2 linked regions of the Desulfitobacterium hafniense DCB-2 genome follow. The protein of the gene in region 1 binds, or shares a complex with, the protein of each later gene. Links are inferred from orthologs where the notes say so. Each region holds a gene or a part of one and is shown in the gene's direction. Other genes may lie near its edges. The genes, in order: pcrA and uvrB.

What was found.
Region 2: the proteins of pcrA (region 1) and uvrB are in contact, whole or in part, in a crystal structure (PDB 7EGT), measured with the Thermus thermophilus proteins. The link is inferred for Desulfitobacterium hafniense DCB-2 from one-to-one orthologs. Residues at the interface, in WP_096412145.1 of Thermus thermophilus: His654, Arg656, Phe657, Gln666, Asp668, Glu669, Lys680, Arg681, Leu682, Ser683, Lys685, Tyr686, Ala687; in WP_096411307.1 of Thermus thermophilus: Glu23, Leu25, Arg26, Asp27, Gly28, Glu29, Arg30, Phe31, Arg55, Glu326, Asp327, Phe328, Glu379, Ser382, Gln383, His398, Gly400, Arg401.

The regions. Positions count from the first base shown.
Region 1 is NC_011830.1:1,607,985-1,615,831, forward strand. Bases 2,081-5,067 are described here. They hold pcrA (DNA helicase PcrA), read left to right. Parts: upstream 2,081-2,433; coding sequence 2,434-4,701; downstream 4,702-5,067. Other genes in these bases: DHAF_RS07550 (rhodanese-like domain-containing protein), read left to right, coding at 2,081-2,196; DHAF_RS07560 (putative manganese-dependent inorganic diphosphatase), read left to right, coding at 4,775-5,067. Outside these bases: nrfD (NrfD/PsrC family molybdoenzyme membrane anchor subunit), read left to right, coding at 1-565; DHAF_RS07545 (TorD/DmsD family molecular chaperone), read left to right, coding at 586-1,254; more of DHAF_RS07550, read left to right, coding at 1,300-2,080; more of DHAF_RS07560, read left to right, coding at 5,068-6,409; DHAF_RS26665 (hypothetical protein), read right to left, coding at 6,448-6,693; DHAF_RS07565 (hypothetical protein), read right to left, coding at 6,594-6,878; NAD-dependent DNA ligase LigA, read left to right, coding at 7,321-7,847. UniProt on the Escherichia coli protein: A helicase with DNA-dependent ATPase activity. Unwinds DNA duplexes with 3'-5' polarity. Translocates on single-stranded DNA with 3'-5' polarity. Initiates unwinding more efficiently from a nicked substrate than double-stranded DNA.
Region 2 is NC_011830.1:5,053,884-5,061,695, reverse strand. What follows is about bases 2,370-5,321. They hold uvrB (excinuclease ABC subunit UvrB), read left to right. Parts: upstream 2,370-2,795; coding sequence 2,796-4,847; downstream 4,848-5,321. Other genes in these bases: DHAF_RS23610 (sugar ABC transporter substrate-binding protein), read left to right, coding at 2,370-2,619. Outside these bases: DHAF_RS23615 (hypothetical protein), read left to right, coding at 1-910; more of DHAF_RS23610, read left to right, coding at 1,165-2,369; excinuclease ABC subunit UvrA, read left to right, coding at 5,537-7,812. UniProt on the Escherichia coli protein: The UvrABC repair system catalyzes the recognition and processing of DNA lesions. A damage recognition complex composed of 2 UvrA and 2 UvrB subunits scans DNA for abnormalities.

The DNA.
Region 1 (7,847 bases):
GGCAGTGGTTTCCGGTGCTGCGGTGCTGACCATGATTCATTATCTATCCGGAAAAGAATCCCCGGGGTCCTTCTCACAAAACCCTCAGGGCAAAGACCTTGCCCGCACACTCAGTCAGATCTTAGCCGGTGGGTTGCTTGTCTTTGCGCTCTTCCAGGCCATCAAGGTAGGCACATCCCTGGGCAGCGGCAATCAGGCAGTGGCTCAGGCCGCTCAAGCCTTGATATCCGGTCCGATGGCAGTACCTTTCTGGCTGATGGAAGTCTTGGTAGGAATTGTGGCTCCCTTGCTGATTCTCTATCGATCTAAATTCTCATCACCGGGGCTATCCTTCTGGGCCGGAATCCTGACCATGCTTGGCCTGCTCTTTTCCAGACTGGACTTTGTCTACGCCGGCCAAGTGGTGCCCTTGCAATTGACCGACGCGGCGGCCAAGGCTGTGCATGTGTTCAATGCTTATGCACCGACCTGGAGTGAATGGTCTCTGATTATAGGGGCTGTAGGCTTGATTATCCTGGTGTTCGATTATGCCGAAAGCAAACTTTCTCTGGATTCTCATCATTAAACGAAAATGAAGGTGTAACTATGAATAACACCTGTGCCTCCCGGCAGGCCTTACAGAATTTGCTGCAGCTTTTGGCAGAGTTTTTCACTTTCCCTGATGAGGAGTTCTGTGCAGCGGTCCGCAAGGGGCTTGTCGATCTGCAGGTAAAAGAACTAAGTCAAGGAGCAGGGCTGCCCAGAGAAAGCGAATTTAAGCAGGATGCCCTGACCTATGAGGAGTGGGTGACTGCCTATAATCACTGCTTCTTAGGAGTCCAGAAGCCCTTTGCCCCGCCCATTGAATCGATCTACAAGCCCTGGACCGGGGATGAAAGCTTTCAAGTGTCCTTTAAAGCTCAAAAAGGGTACCTGATGGGGGATTCCGCACACCATGTTCAGCATATTCTTAAATCCTTTGGCCTGGAAATCCCGCCTGAATACACGATGATGCCGGACCACCTGATCATTCTTTTGGAATTGCTGGCCTTTTTGGTGGGGGGCGGTTTTGAAAAAGAGGCTAAGCAGTTTTGCCGGGACCATTTCGACTGGCTGCCGGATCTGCAAAAGGCTATTGAAGCTCTTCCCGTCAATGGACGCCTTTTCATGGCGGCTCTTGCTGAATTAGAAGGCCTTCTCCAAGCTTTCCTGAATCAGGATCAGAAGCATGGACCTTTGCAGGAAATGATTGAACCGGCCAGGTTTCTGAATTAAATTGGCTCATTACGAGTCAGTTTAAATAAAAAAGGGGGAAAAAGAATGTTAAAACATCTAAAACAATCAAAAGCCTTAACACTGGTCATCTCTCTGCTGCTTGTTCTCAGTCTCGTTACCGGCTGCGGCTCTGCACCCGCATCCACCACGCCTGCCCAACCGCCGGCAAGTCAGGAACCTGCTAAACCGGAAACCCCGGCGCAGCCTGAACAACCGGCGGCAACTGCTCCTACCGTAGAGTCCAACACCTTAGGCTGGGATGATTGGTCAGCCAAAATGAAAGGGACCATTAACAAGGATTACTACATCGTCGACTTAAGAACTCCTGATGAAATCAAGCTGGAAAAAGCCCTGGAAGGCTCCATCAACATCGATGCCAATGCCACCCTTGGCACCGGCAATACCGATGTTATCGACGAAAAACTGCAAGGTGTAGCTAAAGACGCCGTCGTCCTCGTTCATTGCAAATCCGGGGGCAGAGCGAAAAAGAATCTTCAAGCTTTCTTAGACAAAGGCTATGTCAATGCTTTTGCCCTTGACGGCTGGACTGCTTTTGATGCCAAAGGCTATTTTGGCGCCACGAAAATTACTGCCAGCTCCGAGCAGCTTAAGCCGGATGCCTGGGTAGCAAAAATGCAAGGAACGATTGGTAAAGAATATTATGTCCTCGATGCCCGTGACAAGAGTGAATATGATGCCGGACATATTGAAGGCGCTTTGAATTTCGGTGTCAGAGATCAATTCACTGTGGATCATGCCGCCACCATCGCCAAAGTGAAGGAAGCCATTCCCAACAAAGATGCTTTAGTCCTGGTTCATTGCGCGGTAGGCGCCCGTGCGAAAGTAGCTCAGGCTCATCTGAAGGCTGAAGGCTATACTAATGTAATAACCCTGGACAATAAGATTACCATTGATGCCAGCGGCAACTATAAGTTTGAATAAATAACCTAAGTAAAAATTATCATGGTAATAATTATGATTTTGCCAGCGTTGCTCATGGGGATATCATTTTTATCATCCCTCTGGACGATGACGATGTAACATTTATGGCTTAAACAGGCCGCCGTTCAACTACGGCGGCCTGTTTCATGTTAAGCTGAAAGGAAATCTCCAGGAAAGTCTTAAATAAGCTCCCCATCCTATGATATAATAATAAGTCGAATAGTGAGGTGGAGTGAGATGTATCGTTTAGAGGATTTGAACCCGGTTCAGCGCCAAGCGGTAGAGCATCGGGAAGGTCCCCTATTAATATTAGCAGGGGCAGGCTCCGGGAAAACACGGGTTTTAACTTACCGTATCGCCCATTTAATCGCCCAAGGCGTTGAGCCCTGGCACATTCTGGCCATTACCTTTACCAATAAAGCAGCCCAGGAAATGCGTGACCGGGTCTACAGCCTGGTAGGCAGTGAAGGGAGAGGGCTTTGGGTAGCAACCTTTCACTCTGCTTGTGTGCGGATTTTAAGAAGCGAGATCGGCTATTTGCCCGGATATTCGCGGAGTTTTGTCATTTATGACAGTGGGGATCAGCTGGCATTGATCAAATCCTGCATGAAAGAACTGAACCTGGATGAGAAGAAATTTGCACCCCGGGCTATCGAAGCGGTGATCAGTGATGCCAAGAATAAGCTGCTGACACCGGAGGATTTTTCCCGCCGGGCCAAGGATTATTTTGAGCAAAAGGCAGAACGGGTCTACGAACTGTATCTAAAGAAGCTCCTGGCCAATAATGCTCTGGATTTCGATGACATCATCATGCTGACGGTCCGGCTGTTCCGGGAGAACCCTGAAGTATTGTCCCAGTATCAGGATAAATTCCGCTACATTCTTGTGGATGAGTATCAGGATACCAACCATGCCCAATACGCTTTGGTCAATCTTCTGGCTAAGAAATACCGCAACCTCTGTGTGGTGGGGGATGACGACCAATCCATCTATATGTTTCGCGGGGCCGATGTGCAGAATATCCTGGATTTTGAACGGGATTATCCCGAAGCCAAAACCTTGAAGCTGGAGCAGAATTACCGTTCAACCAAATCTATTCTCCAGGCCGCCAATTCAGTGGTTCAGAACAATACGGAGAGAAAAGAAAAATCCCTATGGACGGAAAATGAGGACGGGCAGCCTATTGTCTATTACGTGGCAGACAATGAGCATGATGAAGCCCGTTATATGGGTGAGCGCATTCAACGCCTGCTCAATGTGGAAGGTCGCAAATTTAATGAGTTTGCCGTACTTTACCGCACCAATGCTCAATCCCGGGTTATTGAAGAACGCTTTATGAAGGAAGGAATCCCATATCGGATTTTTTCGGGACTTAAGTTCTACGAACGGATGGAAATCAAGGATATCCTGGCTTATCTGCGCATTCTTCATAACCCGGCGGATCAAGTGAGCTTTTCCCGGGTTTTGAATGTTCCCAAGCGGGGCTTGGGAGAGAGCACTTTAGAAAAGATTCTCGATTATGCCAATGAACAGGAGATGCCTGTTCTGGATGCGATCATGGAGGCCGACTATATACCTGAGCTGCAGTCACGGGCCAAGAAACCTTTGCTGGCTTTTGCCCACCTGATGCAAGAGCTCAGGGCCTTAGCCGCCGCGGAGAGCTCAGTAACCAAATTGGTTGAAGAAGTATTAAAACGGACCGGATATTGGGATAATCTGGTTAGTGATAAATCGCCGGAAGCGGAAGCCCGGCTGGAAAACCTGCGGGAGTTTTTATCCGTGACCGCTGAATATGACGAGAAAGCGGATAACTACGAAACCGCGGTGGTCCAGGAGGGGATTGAGGATGCCCTGGTTCCCGGACTGACAGGGTTTTTGGAGCAAGTGTCCTTAGTAGCTCAGATCGACTCTTTGGATCAGGCAGATGATGCTGTGGTGATGATGACCATCCACAGTGCCAAAGGGCTGGAATTCCCGGTGGTTTTCCTGGGCGGGATGGAGGAAGGAATCTTCCCCAGCAGCCGCTCCATGCTTGATCCGGTGCTTTTGGCGGAAGAGCGGAGACTTTGCTACGTGGCCATAACCCGTGCCCGGGAGCGTCTCTATCTGGCCTATGCCCAGCAGCGGATGCTTTACGGAAGAACTCAATACAACCGCCCTTCCGAGTTCTTTCAGGAAATTCCCACCCATGTCCTGGTGGACCGGGATCCTATTGATCCCCCGCCCACCCGGGCCCAGAAGGCCCATTCAGCTGCGGCAAGGCCGGCAGCGACGCCCTCGGGAGGCCCATCACCCTGGAGAACCGGGGAGAGAACTATTGGCAATCCCGTCCAGGATGCCCCCGGGGTGGACTATAAAGTGGGAGAAAAAGTGGAACATGCCAAATTTGGCAAAGGTGTGATTGTAGCTATCAAAGGCGAGGGGAGTTCGGCTGAACTTTCCGTGGTCTTTGGGGGCGAGATCAAGAAGCTTATGGCGGAATATGCCAGGCTTGTTAAGCTTTGATTGGGAATGCTTGGTTTGATTGAGAACCTTTAGTCTGATATATTCATGTCGTTATGGGAAAGGACAGAACAACGTGTCAAAAAAAATCCATGTCGTAGGTCATAGAAACCCGGATACCGATTCTATTTGCGCAGCCATTGCCTATGCCCGCTTAAAACAGCGCCTGGGCATGGACCATGTTATCCCTTACCGGGCCGGAAAAATCAACCGTGAGACGGAATTCGTCTTAAATGCTTTCGGAGTGGAAGCTCCGGAGCTCTTAAAGGATCTTCATCTTCGCGTCAAGGATATGCTCAATGGTCCTATTCCTGCGGTTAAACCAAGAACCTCTCTTCTGGAAGCCTGGAAGATTATGAAAGAGAGTAACCAAAAGACCCTGCCTGTGGTGGATCATACCGAGCAAATGATCGGGATGATCACGGTAGGTGATTTATCCGGTTCTTACATTGAGAGCATGGCGGATCATGAGTTGGAATCCCTGCATATTCCGGTGGAAAACGTGATCAGAACACTGAACGGACGCTTATTGGTAGGCAGTGCAGAGCAGGATCTTAAAGGGAATGTCTATGTGGGGGCCATGCGCCATGAGACTCTGGAAGCTTATGTAGGCAATGGCAATATTGTCCTGATGGGAGATCGGCAGACCGCCCAGGAAAGCGTTCTCCGCCAAGGGGTATCGGCCCTGATTCTTACGGGGGGTGCGACCTTAGCGCCGGAGCTGGAAGACTTAGCCCGTCAGCAGAATTGCGTGGTCATCTCTGTGCCCTATGATACTTTTACGGCGGCCCGGCTCCTGCCCATGACTGCCCCGGTGCAAAATGCCATGAAAACAGAGGGTATCGTCGCTTTTAATGAAGATGATCTGATCTCTGAAGTCAAAGAGAAGATGTTGGAAACCCGTTTCCGCAATTATCCTGTCCTGGATGAACAGGGCAAGGTCGTCGGCTTGATCAGCCGCTATCACCTTCTGAGCCTGAGCCGGAAACAAGTGATCCTCGTGGATCACAATGAATTTGGCCAAGCCGTCGTGGGCACGGATCAAGCCCAGATTCTTGAGGTGGTCGATCACCATCGGGTAGGCGGGATCCAAACCGGAGAGCCAATCCTCTTCCGCAATGAGCCTGTGGGCTCCACCTGCACCATCGTGGCCAAATGCTATCGGGATTGGGATGTTGTTCCGGAAAAAGCTATCGCAGGAATCATGCTGGGAGCTATTTTATCCGATACGGTTATTTTTAAATCTCCCACCTGCACCGAGATCGATAGAGAGAATGCCACTTACCTGGCCAGCATCGCCGGAGTAGATCCCAAGGAATTTGGGGTGCAAATGTTCAAGGCAGCTTCCAATCTTGGGGAGCGGCAAGTGGATGAGCTGATCGAAGAAGATCTCAAAGAATTTACTATGGGAGAGCTCCGGGTTGGCATCGGTCAATTCAGTGTCATGGGGCTGGAAGGTCTGGATCAATTGCGGGCCGAATTATCCCAAAGGCTGGAAGAGATTCGCGGCCAGCGGGCTATGAATTACCTGATGCTGATGGTGACCGACCTCTTGGAGGAAAACACGGAATTGTTCATCAGCGGCGCCAAGCCTGAGGAGATAGCCAAGGCTTTTGATAAACCCCTGGACAAGGAGAGCATTTTCCTTCCTGGGGTGCTGTCCCGGAAGAAGCAGGTGGTTCCCCCCTTGTCGAAATATTTCCTTCAATAAATAGCTCCCGGAGAATTGAGTTCCTTTAACGGGTTAGACTATAGATGGCGTTGTGAGGGTGACCCGCAGCGCCTCTCCTGTACAATACAAAGCTGAATGCCTGCTTTGAAAGGCATGAAAGCTAGGTCTCCAGGATTTTGCTTTACACCGGTCGCTCCATAAGCTGCGCGGACAAAACTAACGCTCAAGCTCTCCGCTCCGTCGGGTGCCCGCCCAAATCGCTCCTCGAAAGCACTGCTTTCGCACTTGTTCTCAGTGGGCGGTTGGAAACGTCCTGTTTCCAACCCGACTCCGCTGCGTGCTTTTCGCGAAGTTTTGTTTCCGCTTGCTTAAATTCGCTCCCTAGTGTAAAGCAAAATGCTTGGGCAGCTTTGCGGGTCTGAGTGAGCAGGGCTTTGTGGGGAAGATGGGGCAGGTTGTTGACCCGGGCCGCTTTTTCCGTCTTTACCGACGCCGCTTGAGGCGGCAAGGTCGGCTATCCTGGGAAAGGTTTAAGGGGTGGCTATAGAAAAGGCTCCAGAAAGGGTCCCAGAAAAGACTCCAGAAAAGACTCGCAAAAGTCTCAAAAGAAGTGCTAAAGTCCCGCAAGACGTAGCTTTAGGCACAAAAGGGAACGGATTTAGCGGAGGGGCGGTCGGGTGAACGAGGCTTTCTTAACGAAGCGGAGTCACGGTTAACATGCAGATAGCAGCGGGGTTTGGCGACGAAAGTGTCCGGTGGACAGTTTCGCTCAAGGCGGCACACCCCAAAGCATACTCATCCGCCGCAGATGCTGTTAAGAAAGCGAGTGAACCAGCCCTGGAGCTATGGAGTGACCGTTGTGCCTAAAGCTACGCGACCCGAGCAAAGATGGCCTGTGAGCAAAGCGCTCCAACCTGAATATTTTTAATCAATGCAAGGAGGGAATATTTATGTCCGATGTGTCACAAAGAATCGAGGCCTTACGTGAACAAATCGAGGAAGCCAATTATCAATATTATGGCTTGGATCAGCCGACCTTAAGTGATGCAGAGTATGACGCACTCCTGCAGGAATTGATTCGCCTGGAGAAAGAACATCCGGAATTCCTGACTCCCGATTCCCCGTCCCAACGGGTCGGCGGCTATATCGCCAAGGAATTCCCTAAAGTTCGTCATGCTGAAGCCCTCCTTAGTTTGGATAATGCTTTTGATGCCGGAGATCTTCTGGAATTTGACCGCCGGGTCCGTTCGATGGTTGCCGAAGTGGAGTATGTGGTGGAGCTTAAGATCGACGGCTTAACCGTTGCTTTAACTTATGAAGATGGAGCGCTGGTGCGCGGCGCTACTCGTGGCGACGGTGAAGTGGGTGAAGAAATTACCGCCAATCTGAAGACCATACCCGCTATTCCCTTGCGGCTGCGTAAGCAGGCCGACCGCCTGGATGTGCGGGGAGAAGGTTATATGCCTAAAGGTTCCTT
Region 2 (7,812 bases), 3.4 Mb from region 1 along the record:
AGGTAAATCCACCACGATTAAGATGATTGGACTGGATCTCCTTGATCGGGGGTATGAGGTTGATTTTCTCCGTTCTGCACGGGATCCGGACTCCATGGCGGGGGTGCTGATTCGCCGTTTCAACTGGGCGATCCTTGATCACTATGAGATTGCTCCTTTGCATTGGCGCGCACCGGGGGTGATTGAGCATTTTGTTGATTTTTCCAAATACTGCAATCAGGGAAAGCTTGAGCAACAAAGGCTGAGAGTTCTTGAATTGGGAGAAAAGATCAAACGCGGCCAACAAAGAATAGGTGAAATCCTGGCTGAGGAATTTGGAGGAAGAATTCGCGAGCGGTTTTATGCCAAGGCGGATGAGGGCAGGCCCTGGCTGCCCAAGCTTTATGCCTCAGATTTATTTAAAGAAGCAAAAGGTCCTTGGAGCAAGGCTCAGGACGCTTTGAAAAAGATCCAGAAGAGCGCTGTTCAGTCCTTTTTTCTTCATGGAATCAATCCGGAGGGCTGGCTGAATCTGGCTCCCTACTTCTTGACGGACTATGACCAGATTCGTTTCGATGGGGAAGAGGCTCATGAAGCCATGGAATGGGTGTTGCAGGAAGCGGAACAGCTGGGGCAGGTTATTGATATTGTCTTACATCCGCTTTACCCTGATGAAATTTTAGGCATTGTCTTTCCGGAAAGAAATCTGGCCATTTGGCAAGGGGATCCGGAGCATCTGGAGGATCAAGGATTAGGGTGTCCCTTTAGCAATGATCTCAAAAAAGCTCTGCTGGACACTCAGAGGCTGAGAGATAAACTTAAAGCTATTTATACAAAAACGGTCGACTTTGATCAAGTCGATAGCATGAAGACAGATTTATTGAGCTCTATTTTAAGAGATATGGACAAAAAAGTTCATACCATTGATTGACAGCAGTTGCCTTTCATATTTCATACAATCAAGGGAAGACTAGATATACTCATGATAAGCACCAAAAACGGTGCTTTTTTGGCACTATCAGAAAGCATAAGCTTGCGCTATATACTTTCTAAAGCATAAGTGCAACCAGCGACTTCGCCTCATTTGCGGGTATGTGTTTAAGGATCGGCGAAGTCGGGTTTTCTTTATAGTGTGAAACACAAGGTGTTCATAAAGTGGATCGACCCTGGAAAGGAGCGTGTTCCATGAAAAAAGTGCTTTCCTTGATCATCGTGTTACTTCTAAGTATGGCCTTAACCGGCTGCAACATGCAATCTCTTTTGGGCGGCTTAATGGGGAGCAAGGAGAAAACCTCGAGTAAATCCTCTCAGCAAGAAGAGAAAAAAATAATAGCGGTGGCTTTGAACCAGGAGGATCCCAATAAAGATATGTTTCTGCTCGGCATCCAGGAGTTGGCTGAAAAAGAAGAATTGGAAGTTAAGGTTTTGACGTCAAAAGAACAAGGGGATGCCAACGCCCTTAAGGATGCCAAGGTTCTCATTGTTCAAGCTGGGGAGCAGTCCTTTTTAAAGGAAGCGGAAAAGGGAGATATACCTATTCTGGCGTTAAACGGGCTGCCGCCCGGAGTGAAAGCCAAAGGGGTCATCCTGCCTGATCCGGATCAAACAGGCAGGCTAATGGCCCAGCAAATCCAGGGAAAGGTTACTGAAGGGCAGGTCGTCTACCTGCAGGGGGAAGCAGAAGATGCCGTCGCTCAAATGAATATGGCGGCCTTTAAGCAAGAGCTGGGTAAAAACCCCAAGATAACGGTACATAGCATTACCAATCCTCCGGAATCGGAAACCATAGCCATGCAAAGCCTTATGGAACATTTGCAGAAGAACCCCGGCCAAGTGAAGGCCATCTGCGCTAAGAATGAGAAGCTCCTTGCCCTGGCTTATGAACTGCTCAGATCCATGCAGCTTACCGATAAAGTTCAGCTTATGGGAGGACAGGCTAATTCCAAATCCTTGCAAAGGATTGCTTCAGGCAGTCAGATCGCAGATATTGATACATCACCCTATGTTCAAGGTGTTAATGCCTTTCAATGGGCGCAAAAATTAATGGATAAGCAATCCGTAGATATAACACAATCCATTACCGGCGATCAAGGTGAAGTGGCGGCGAAGATCATTCCGGTTAAAACGGTGACGACAGAAAATCTCGCCCTTATTCAGAAAAGCTATGCTAAAGCAGCCGAAGCTCAAAAAGAGCTGGAAAGGAAAAAATCGGAGTCTCAGACGAAGGGCTCGGAAAGTCAAGGGAAGCAAAAAAGTACAGAAAAAAGCAGTAATGAAGATAGTGGAAAAGAACAGAGCGGCGAAGGGAAAGATGCAGAGTCCAAAGAACAGGGCCAGGAAGGCTCTTCTTCAGCCCAGGGGCAGAGCGGCGGGCAGGGAGTTATGCCCGAAGGGGTAAGCAAAGTGACTGAAAAAGTTCATACAGAAATTCTCCGCGAATATCTGGATGAAAAGGGCAATGTTTTGGGAACAGAGAAAAATGCCAATGATCAAGTCCGTACCATTCCTCCGGAAATGCTCCTGAAAGAACAGCAACAACAACAGCAGCAACAGCAACAACAAGGAGAACAAGGACAGCAGGGGGATAGACAGGATAAGCAAGGAGGGAATAGCTCAGAACAAGCGAAACAGGGGGAATAGAGAAAGATACTTCTTAAAATTACCAGTAAAAAACAGCGAAAAGCCGAAAATATGTTCGGCTTTTTTGTTTTGTTTCTAAGCAAGAAGTGGTATAATCTTGCTTAGAATGATTTGAAGACTGGAACAAGCAGAATATAAACCAGGATTTTAGAAGAGAAAGGAGATTGGAGCACCCCATGGAGTTCCGTTTACGCGCTCCCTACAAACCCTCCGGGGATCAGCCTCAGGCCATTGATGCTCTGGTCGAAAGTATCCATTCCGGCAGACGTCATCAAACCCTGCTGGGGGTGACAGGTTCAGGAAAAACCTTTACCATGGCCAACATCATCGAAAAAGTTCAACGGCCCACTCTGATTCTCGCCCATAATAAGACCTTAGCGGCTCAGCTTTACACTGAGTTCAAGGAATTCTTCCCGGAAAATGCAGTGGAATATTTCGTCAGTTATTATGATTATTATCAGCCGGAAGCTTATGTTCCTTCCAGCGATACCTATATAGAAAAGGATTCTTCGATCAATGATGAGATCGATAAAATGCGCCACTCCGCTACGGCGGCCTTGTTCGAACGGCGTGATGTGATTGTGGTGGCCAGTGTGTCCTGCATCTATGGCTTGGGTTCCCCTGAGGAATACCGGGATTTGATGGTTTCCCTGCGGCAGGGGCAGGAAATTGACCGCAATGACATTCTCAAAAAGCTCATCTCCATTCAGTACGATCGCAATGATCTGGCTTTTGAACGGGGAACTTTCCGTGTCCGGGGAGATGTGGTGGAAGTCCATCCCGCCGGCTCCAGTGAGCATGCTGTTCGGATCGAAATGTTCGGGGATGAAATCGAACATATTTACGAGATCAATGTCCTTACCGGTGAAATTTTGGGAGAACGCCGGCATGTCTCCATTTTCCCGAATTCTCACTATGTCACGGCACGGGATAAAGTATTGGTAGCTGCTGAGAATATTGAAAAGGAATTGGAAGAGCAGCTCAGACGGTTTAAGGATGAAGACAAACTTTTGGAAGCTCAGCGTTTAGAGCAGAGAACCCGCTATGATCTGGAGATGCTGAGGGAAATGGGATTTTGCAATGGCGTTGAAAACTATTCCCGCCATTTAACCTTCCGGGAGGCCGGAGAAACTCCTTATACCCTTTTGCACTTTTTCCCGGAAGATTACCTGATGATGATTGACGAATCCCATGTCACGCTGCCTCAGGTCCGGGGTATGTATGAAGGGGACCGTTCCCGTAAAACCACTCTGGTAGACTACGGATTCCGGCTGCCCTCTGCTTTGGATAACCGCCCCTTAAAGTTTGCTGAATTTGAAACGCTGGTCCCTCAGCGGGTTTATATCAGTGCTACTCCCGGGCCTTATGAGCTGGAACATTGCCCCCAGATTGTGGAGCAAATTATTCGCCCTACCGGGCTTTTGGATCCGGAGATTTCGGTCCGGCCCACCAAGGGCCAGATCGATGATCTGATCGGGGAAATCAACCAAAGGATTGCCCGGGATGAGCGGGTGCTCGTCACTACCCTGACCAAAAAGATGGCAGAGGATTTAACGGATTACCTGAAAAATCTCAATATGGCCGTTAAATACCTCCACTCCGATATTACAACCCTGGAGCGGGTGGAGATCCTGCGGGAATTGCGTTTGGGAGATATCGATGTCATCGTGGGCATCAATCTGCTCCGGGAGGGCTTGGACCTTCCCGAGGTTTCCCTGGTGGCTATTCTCGATGCGGACAAAGAGGGTTTTCTCCGTGCCGAGCGCTCCCTGATTCAGACCATTGGCCGCGCCGCCCGGAATGCCCAGGGAAAAGTCATCATGTATGCGGACCAAATGACCCGCTCCATGGAAGTGGCCATCGGCGAAACCAACCGCCGCCGGGCCATCCAGGAAGCCTATAATGAAAAGCATGGGATTACCCCTCAGACCATTCGCAAGAAAATCTACGAAATCCCGGAAGCCACTAAGGTGGCGGAAAAGAAAGCAGCCTATGGATCAAAAATGCCGGCCGAGGAATTGGCTGAGCTGCTCAAAAGTCTGGAACAGGAGATGCGCTTAGCCGCTAAAGATATGGACTTTGAACGGGCAGCGGAGATCCGGGATGCGATGATCGAGCTTAAAGGGGAAGAGAATAAGTATAAGCGGCCCACCCAGGGCCGTGCCCGCAAGCGAGAGGCGGCGGCTCCGGCAGGGCGTAAGAGTGGGCCCAGGAAGAGGGGCGGGTAGTTCCCTTTCTAAGATGAACAAAAGAATTCTCTTCAGGATTTTGCGTTACACCGTTCGCTCGGAAAGCTGCGCGGTGCCAAACTAACGCTCAAGCTCTCCGCTCCAACGGGTCCCCGGCTAAGTCGCTCCTGCTCCCAACCCGTTTCCGCTGCTAGCTTTTCGCGAAGTTTGGCATCCTGCTCGCTTTGAAGTCGCTTCACTATTGTAACGCAAAATCCTTGGGCAACATCTTAAAGTGCTTGGAGTATTTTTTGGTGTATCGATGTTATGGTCATTCTTAAAAGCAGTAATGCTGCCTAAAAGCTTAGAGAGCTTCGTCCTTGAACCAAGGGGTATTCCCTTTCTTCAGAGCTATTCTTAAGGGATCCTCAGAAACTGCCCAAGGATTTTGATTTACAGCAGAGAACGGATTTAAGCGAGCAGGTAAGCAATCTTCGTGAAAAGACTGCAGCAGAGTCGGGTTGGAAACAGGACGTTTCCAACCGCCCATTGATAACAAGTGCGAAAGCAGTGCTTTCGAGGAGCGATTTGGGCGGGCACCTGACGGAGCGGAGGTCTTGAGCGATTAGATTGCTCCGCGCAGCTTATGGAGTGAACGAGTAAAGCAAAATCCTGGAGAGGCTGCGTTTACAAAGTAATGCCCCGAAAAGCTTCATAAAACAATCTAATCTTTACCGAGGAGGCCCCCTATGACCCAGAACTTTATCAAAGTCCGCGGCGCCCGCGCCCATAACTTGAAAAATATCAATGTGGATATCCCCAGAGACCAGCTGGTGGTTGTCACCGGCTTATCCGGCTCCGGAAAATCCTCGCTGGCTTTTGACACCATTTACGCTGAAGGTCAACGCCGCTATGTAGAATCTCTGTCTGCCTATGCCCGTATGTTTCTTGGGCAAATGGACAAGCCGGATGTGGATTATATCGAAGGCCTGTCGCCGGCCATCTCCATTGACCAAAAAACGACCAACCGTAACCCCCGCTCTACAGTGGGAACGGTGACGGAAGTCTATGATTATCTGCGTCTCCTCTATGCCCGGGTCGGCCACCCCCATTGTCCCCAATGCGGCAGAGAAATCAGCCAGCAAACGGTACAGCAAATGGTGGATCAGATCATGGTCTACCCGGAACGCACCAAGCTGCAAATTTTAGCCCCCTTAGTCAAAGGGAAAAAGGGTGAGCATGTCAAAGTGCTTGAAGATGCCCGCAAGGCGGGATATGTACGGGTAAGGGTGGATGGTGAAAATCGGGATTTAAGCGAAGAGATTAAATTAGAAAAAAATAAGAAGCACTCCATCGAAGTTGTGGTGGACCGTATCGCTTTAAAGCCTGATAGTGCGGTCCGTCTGGCCGACTCCCTGGAAACGGCTTTGAAGCTGGGGGAAGGAAATGTCCTTGTGGACATTATTGATAATACGGAAATCCTGTTCAGTGAAAATTTTGCCTGCCCGGACTGCGGTATAGCCCTTGAAGAGATCTCTCCCCGCCTTTTTTCTTTTAACAGCCCTTATGGAGCCTGCCCTGATTGTACGGGCTTAGGGGCCAATCTGGAAGTGGATATCGACTTGATCATTCCTAATAAGAAGCTGAGTCTCGGCGAAGGAGCCATCGTCCCCTGGGCCAAATCCCAATCCAGCTACTATCCGGCCATGATGGCGGCGGTCAGTGAAGCCCTCGGTTTTACCATGGATACTCCCTTGGCAGAACTCTCTGAAGAGCAATGGAAGGGCCTGCTGTACGGCATTGCAAAGCCCATAAAATACACGTTTATGAGTTTCTTTGACGAGAAGCCGAAAATTCATTCAGGACCTTTTGAGGGGCTTATTCCCTTTTTTGAGCGGCGCTACAAGGAATCCACTTCCGATTATGTCCGAACTGAAATCGAAAGCTTTATGAGCGAGCATGATTGCCCTTCCTGCAAAGGAAAGCGCCTCAAGCCGGAGGCTTTAGCGGTGACTGTAGGGGAGCTATCCATCGATGATTATACCCGCTTGCCGATTACAGAAGCGTTGGAGTTTATCACCCAATTGCAGCTTAGTGAAAAAGAGCAGACTATCGCCCGGCAAATTCTCAAGGAGGTTCGGGAACGCCTGGGCTTCTTAGTCAATGTAGGGCTGGATTATCTTACCCTGCATCGGGCGGCGGGGACCCTTTCCGGCGGAGAAGCTCAGCGGATTCGGCTGGCCACTCAGATTGGTTCCAGTCTGACGGGAGTTCTCTATGTTCTGGATGAGCCCAGCATCGGCTTGCACCAGAGAGATAATGAAAAGCTCCTGACGGCTTTAAAGCATTTACGGGATTTAGGCAATACCTTGCTGGTGGTTGAGCATGATGAGGATACCATGCTGACTGCGGATCATATCATCGATATCGGTCCGGGAGCGGGAGCCCATGGCGGGCGGATTATTGCCGAAGGAAAGATTGAGGAGATCAAAGCCAATGTTGAATCCATCACCGGGCAATATTTGAACGGCACCCGGAGAATTCCTGTTCCTGCTGAAAGAAGAAAGCTCAACGGCAAGTGGCTGGAGGTTAAAGGAGCCCGGGAAAATAATCTGAAGAACATCAATGTCCGCATTCCTCTTGGCGTTTTTAATGTGGTCACAGGTGTATCGGGTTCGGGAAAAAGCACCTTGGTCAATGAGATTGTTTATAAGACCTTGGCCACCAAGCTTAATAAAGCGACGAAGCTGCGCGCCGGGCTCCATAAGGCTGTTGAAGGTTTGGAGCATCTGGATAAGGTCATAGATATCGACCAATCCCCGATCGGCCGCTCGCCCCGTTCCAATCCTGCCACTTACACTGGAGTATTTGATTATATTCGTGAACTTTTCTCCCATACTCCCGAGGCTAAAATGCGTGGTTATGCTACCGGGCGCTTTAGTTTCAATGTCAAGGGCGGGCGCTGTGAAGCTTGTAAAGGGGATGGTATCATCAAGATTGAGATGCACTTCCTCCCGGATGTCTA